2 regions of the Lysinibacillus sp. FJAT-14222 genome follow, and region 2 is predicted to be linked to the other one. Evidence: riboswitches for the same ligand, from Rfam matches in the RefSeq annotation. Region 2 holds a riboswitch; the other holds the start of a gene.
What was found. A riboswitch is a leader RNA that binds a small molecule or an ion and turns the genes downstream of it on or off. The one in region 2 is predicted to bind glycine.

Region 1: another riboswitch for glycine. It lies ahead of AN161_RS25070 (amino acid permease); the one in region 2 lies ahead of gcvT (glycine cleavage system aminomethyltransferase GcvT).

What each region holds. Positions count from the first base shown of each region.
Region 1 is NZ_LIYL01000060.1:10,531-13,961, forward strand. It holds gene AN161_RS25070 (amino acid permease) at 317-1,666, opposite strand; glycine riboswitch at 1,827-1,903, opposite strand; gene AN161_RS25075 (rhodanese-like domain-containing protein) at 2,868-3,251, opposite strand.
Region 2 is NZ_LIYL01000034.1:23,497-26,927, reverse strand. It holds gene comGD (competence type IV pilus minor pilin ComGD) at 1-166, shown strand, start outside; gene AN161_RS14935 (hypothetical protein) at 159-476, shown strand; gene comGF (competence type IV pilus minor pilin ComGF) at 469-894, shown strand; gene AN161_RS14925 (hypothetical protein) at 872-1,072, shown strand; gene AN161_RS14920 (shikimate kinase) at 1,092-1,607, shown strand; glycine riboswitch at 1,752-1,844, shown strand; gene gcvT (glycine cleavage system aminomethyltransferase GcvT) at 2,126-3,229, shown strand; gene gcvPA (aminomethyl-transferring glycine dehydrogenase subunit GcvPA) at 3,255-3,431, shown strand, end outside.

The DNA of each region.
Region 1 (3,431 bases), on a different contig from region 2:
AGAAATAACTACTTTATTGTTAATAAAATTCCCTCCTTTTTCAAATTACAATAACAGGCATGTTAATTTAGGAAAATAAAGAGAATCTGTTCCAATAAATTAGTTGATCACTGAACTTAATGGATGATATTTATGAAACCGTATGCAATGTATATAACTTGATTGGAGCGCAGTAAAGCGCCCAGTCGGAACGTAAATCAACTCCATTCCATGTTCTGGTAATGACCGATAATTTGATTATACTCGTTAATTTGCAATAAAAAAGCCCTGAATAGTTTCACTTTCTTTAAAGTGTCACTATCCAGGACAGTCCTTCTTAGTCTATTGGTTTCTTTCTTTTCATTTTATAAATAAACATTAGTATAATAAACCAAATTGGTGTTAAAAGTAATGCTGTACGTGTTGCCTCTGAAATGAACATAACTACTAATAGAAATGCAAAGAAGGCAAGTACTAAATAGTTTACGAACGGAGTAAAAGGTGCTTTAAAAATTGACGCCTCATGAAGTGCACGATTTTTTCGTTTATAAATGATATGAGAGATTAAAATAATACTCCACACCCAAATAAAGCAAATAGCGCTTATCGTTGTAACAACACTAAAGGCGTTCTCAGGCATCAATTTACTTAATAACGCCCCTGCGGATACAACAATTGCAGAAATAACGAGTGCGTTACTTGGTACACTGTTTTTATTTAGCTTTGCAAACGATGGCGAAGCTTGCTTGTTGCTGCCAAGATTAAAAAGCATGCGGCTTGTAGAGAATAAACCACTATTACCCGCCGAAGCAGCAGATGTTAGAACGACAAAATTAATAATACCTGCAGCAATTGGTATGCCAGCTAGTGTAAATACTTGTACAAACGGACTACTTGAGGCAGACATTTCATGCCAAGGATTAATGCATAAAATAACAAATAGCGCACCTACGTAGAATAATAAAATGCGTATGGGAATTTTGTTAATGGCAGAAGGAATATTTTTTTTAGGATCAGCCGTTTCTGCAGCAGAAACTCCTACTAATTCGACACCAACAAAAGCGAAAACAACCATTTGGAATGCCATTAGGAAGCCGTATAGGCCGTTCGGGAATAACCCGCCATGTGCCACAAGATTTTCAACTGTAACCGTGCCAGTGCTTGTTTGAAAGCCTGTAAATAACATGATTAGTCCAATAATAATCAGTGCAACAATTGTGATGATTTTTATAAGGGCAAACCAAAATTCTAGCTCACCGAATAGTTTTACAGTTAATAAATTCAAAGTTAATAACAATACTAAACAGCCAATTGCTGGCACCCATTGAGGTATATCAAACCAATATTGTGTATAAACGCCGACAGCAATAATATCTGCCATAGCGGTCATGATCCAGCAGAACCAGTAAGTCCAGCCAGTGATGTAACCTGCCCAAGGTCCTATGTATTCGGATGCAAAATCAGTAAATGATGTATAGCCAGCATTTGATAATAACAGTTCACCTAATGCACGCATGACAAAAAATAGGGCAGTTCCGACAATTAGATAGGCAAAAATGATGGAAGGACCCGCTAAGGCAATGGCTTTACCTGATCCTAAAAATAAACCGGTACCTATTGTTCCGCCAATAGCAATGAGCTGTACATGGCGATTTTTTAAATCACGTTTTAATTGTGGTTGTTCCACGTTAATCCCCCTCAAAGATGAGTAAAAACTATGACTGGAAAATAAAAAGAGACTAGTAGTGACACTAGTCTCGTAAACGTCAGAATAACAAATACCAATTGTGGATGTCGGATATAAAAAGTTAAACATCGCGTGGTATAGCTTTCATGATGAAAGTTAATATTACTCCTCTGTCCTTTTGCCTGAGATAGTGAACCCTTCGGCGACGCAAATTGCGCTCTCTCCAGAACTGCTCCTGCTATAGTGTAATCCATAGCATTCATAGCTTGTATTGTATGTCTTGATGACATTATTTTAAGATATTATAAATCCTATCAGTGCCTTCCTAATTATTCAAGGATAAATTTCAGTCATTTTCAGAAAAAAAGAAGATTGGAGCTCGTCTAGGTAAATACTTTACGAAAAATAGTATTTTTAGACATACGTTAAAATATGGATAATATTTAATTTGTGGTATAAAATGGCGCATTCCCTAAAATTATGGATGAAATTTTTAAAAATGTATGCCTTTTGTATAATTGATCTTCGTTCCAACTGGGCGACTCCTTGGGGATCAGCGTCTCAGATAGACCCTGCAGCGAAGCCCCAGTCGGAACGAAAATCAACCACACATTATGGTGATGAGCTTATAAAGTGTTAAAGTAGGTGGGTTATTGGAAATACGAGGGAGGCATCTTGCATTTTGGCTAGGGAATGTGAATGTGAGAAGTATATTAACTCACGTTACTTTACCTTTTTCTGTAAAACGAACTTATCAGACGTTAAACAATAAATATAACAGGAGTGTTGATTAGGAAAAAATAGGTTTATTATTGAGCGATAAAAGGATTTTTTGTTGCTATTTTGCTAATATATTCCCATTTTTAACTGATTGTAGCGTAGGGATACTCGAGTGCTCCTGTCGCTTCGCTTTCGTCGCAGAGCAAAGCTTCCCGCGGGAAAGCGAGTAGCCCGTAGCGGAAATCAGCGCCTTCTAATTAATTAGGGTGGATAAAAGTGGTTAATCAACACACCTGTAAATATAATATAGTAGAAACTCAGAATTTTTTGCAAAAAAGTAAACCATCTCATAGTCATTTGAGATGGTTTCTTTCTGTGTAAAACAAAGCGACATAGGCAAATATAAATAAATTAATTTAGTTTCTATGAATGAATTAATTTATATTAGTCACTACTGCCTTATCGATTTTTGTTTCATTAATTATTTTTTGGACTTTATTTTACCTGTCCAAGTACGGAAGCCGCCTTGAAGTTGGTAAATTTGGTTGTAGCCACGTTTTTTTAGAAATAGAGCAGCACGTGAGCTACGGCCTGTATTTTGACAGTATAAATATACTGGTAAATCTGGGCGGATTTCTTTGTAACGTTGACGTAGAGTAGTCGAAGGAACATTACGTGCACCAAGAATGTGACCAGCATCAAATTCTTTTTGTTCACGTACGTCGATAAGCTGTGCTTTACGATAGCCTTCAATAAATTGTTCTTGTGTTAGGTTTGTTACGGCTTTTTTTAGTCGTAGGGCATTGATGCCGATATATGCAATGACAACTACTAAAATAACACCGATTGTGATAAGTATGTTCAACAAAATTTCTTACCCCTTTCTATCTTCTTTATTATTATAAAAGATGCGCTAGCGATAGTCCAATGAGTTTGATAAAATTAATTAGATTGTGGCTAGAATTAATTTATCTATATGTATGGATGTTATTAGTGAAAGGTCACAGAATCATTCCACTCCATTCATAGACTTGGGTGGATGATT
Region 2 (3,431 bases):
TTTTCCGAAAGGGGTTGAGTTCATGCCTGTTTCGAGTTCGGTTCATACAATTATATATAACTACAATGGAAACGTCATGACTGCAGGGACTATTTATTTTAAAACGCCACAGGGAGTTAAAAAGGTTGTGATTACGTTAGGTCGAGGGAGGTCGAGAGTTGAATGAATCTGGTTATTCATTTGTAGAAACGATTTTATCAGTGTGCATTATTATGTTATTATGCACGACATTAATACCAATTAGCTACACTATGAAGACATCTCTTTATAACAAGAAGCTAGAGGTTATTGCAGCTGAAACCGCCTATGAAGGCTTAAAGCAATATCGCTATTTACAGCAAACGGAAGGCTCTAAAACAATTGAAGATGTATATTTTCAGTGGGGTATTAATGGGCAAGGGATATGTGTAAGTTTTCAAAATACACGAGAATTGCGCAAAAAATGCATTCAGCTGACAGGTGAAGTCGATGAATGAGCGGGGCTATACATTACTAGAAGCGGTGTTTCAATTAGTTGTTTTTGTGCTTATTACGCATCTTGTTGTTTTCATTATGCTTTGGTTCGCTGAAATGAAAACAACGGTACTATCTGATGAACAATCAAAATGGGAGCTATTTGCTTATGATTTGAATATGTATTTAGAGGATATTTCATCATTTACGATTCGACAAGATCAAAAAAGAATAACCTTCCAAGCAGCAGATGCCATTCATAATATTGATTGTTATAGCAATATTATTCGCGATCAAGTAAATGGTGGGCATGTACCAATGCTAAATGGTATTAATAAATGCCAGTTTCAATATGAAAAAAATATGTTAACAGTAACTGTTGAACTTCCAAGTGGTATTAAAAAGGAGCGAACCTTCTATGTGCCAATTATTGAAAAATGACAGAGGGACTATTTTTTTAATCGCAATTGCATTATTATTTTTTGTAACTACTTTTGTTCTTACGTATTGTACGTCTTATGAAATTCAGTTTCGAACATATGATGGGCTAGAAAAGATGAATGTTCGAGCTACGATAAATTTATTAGGACAAATTTTGTCAGACAGTGTAGAATCGTAGTTATAAGAAGGTGATTCGAATGCGAAAAATATATTTAGTTGGCTTTATGGGCTGCGGGAAAAGTGCGTTAGGAAGACGTTTAAGCTATTTGTTAAAGATGCCATATTATGATATGGATCATGAAATTGTTAGACAGCAGGGTATGACAATTTCACAGATTTTTGAAAAATACGGAGAAGCACGCTTTCGAGAAATAGAAACAGAATTTTTGAAAAATTTCAGAGAAGAAGCTTGTATTATTTCAACAGGTGGTGGTGTTGCAGTCAATGCTGAAAATCGAAAAATAATGAGACGCAGTGGACTTGTGTTTTTTTTAGATGCGACATTCGAAGATATTTACAAAAGAATACAGCATGATCCAAAAAGACCGATTGTACAGAGTTCAACGAAAGAAGAGCTAGAAAAGCTGTATCATTACAGAAGAAAGTTCTATCGTGAGGCAGGACATATACAAGTGTTAACAGAGGGTAGAACGATTCGCCAAATTCTTGAGTATTTAGTATTCCAAGTCAAAAGGTTGAAAATCGAACGATGATATATATAAAAGATTATAATGTTCGTGTTTTAATATAATTTAAAAAATGATTGCCTTTTCAATACAATTAATGTTAGGATATAGACAAATAAGTAACTTAATGTTCATTGAATACTAAATAGTACCAAGATGAATCTTGGGCGGATGATTGTGCGGGGAGAGCACGTGTAAACGTCACCGAAGGAGCAAGTAGCAAAGGGTTATGAATCTCTCAGGTAAAAGGACTCGTACAAGACGCAACTCTGGAGAGTGCTGTAATACAACAGCCACCAAAGGGGAAAGCCTACTGATTGGCATTGTTTCAATAATGCGAGCCAGTCTGGTGTAACTTTCAGGTGCAAGGACAGAGAATCCCGAAAAGGGGTTCGTCTGTCTTTTTTTATGTCAAAATGTTTTGCTTAATGTTCGCTCCTATTGATTTGGATGAACAAACAGGGCAAGCATTGACTGTACTAGTATAAAAAAACAGACGAACTACTACTAGTAAAAATGTAACTAACAATAAGGGGGCAAAAACAATGACGAACGAATTAAAACGTACTCCTCTATTTGACGAATACGCAAAGTATGGTGGTAAAACTATTGACTTCGGCGGATGGGAATTACCAGTACAGTTCTCTTCTATTAAAGAAGAACATGATGCAGTACGTAATCGTGCAGGCTTATTTGATGTATCACATATGGGTGAAATTTTAGTAACTGGCCCTGAGTCAAAAGATTTTTTACAAAATCTTTTGACAAATGATATTTCTAAAATTGCAGTAGGTCAAGCGCAATATAATGCGATGTGCTATGAAGATGGTGGCGTTGTTGATGATTTATTAACGTATAAATTAGCAGACAATCATTATTTACTGTGCGTAAATGCGTCAAATATTGAAAAAGATTATGATTGGATGATGGAAAATCAACATCAATATGATGTGACTATTGACAACCAATCAGACGCTTATGCTCAAATTGCTCTTCAAGGCCCCTTAGCAGAAGAGGTTCTTCAATCATTAACAGCTACTGATGTAAGTGCCATTAAATACTTCCGTTTCCAAGAAAATGTTGAAGTTGCTGGTCATAAAGCGTTAGTATCTCGTAGTGGTTATACAGGAGAAGATGGTTTTGAATTATACGGCTCCCCAGAGGATATTAAAGCTTTATGGAGTAAAATCTTAGAGGCTGGAAAAGACAAAGGTGTTGTTCCAGCAGGTTTAGGCTGTCGTGATACACTTCGTTTTGAAGCAGGCCTTCCATTATATGGGCAAGAGCTATCAGCGACAATTTCACCTCTTGAGGCTGGTATTGGCTTTGCTGTGAAATTAAATAAAGAAGACTTTAATGGTCATGAAGTATTAGTGGCGCAAAAAGAAAATGGACTGCCACGTAAAATTGTGGGCATTGAAATGATCGATAAAGGCATTCCTCGTCATGGCTACAAAGTGTTTAAGGATGGTAAAGAAATTGGTGAAGTGACAACGGGTACACAGCTTCCTTCCTCTAAACGTAATGTTGGTAACGCGTTAATTGACAGCCAATTCACAACTATCGGAACAGAATTAGAAATCGAAATTCGTGGTAAGTACTTAAAGGTAGTAACAGTTGAAACACCGTTTTACAAACGTTCAAAATAATAGTTGAAAAGAGGGACCTACATTTATGAAACATCGTTATTTACCAATGACGGAGCAAGATAAACAAGAAATGTTAGACGTAATTGGTGTATCCTCAGTTGATGAGTTATTTGAGGATATCCCAGAAAAAGTACGTTTTAAAGGCCTATATGATATTAAAGATGCAAAATCAGAATCAGCTTTATTAAAAGAATTATCGGTA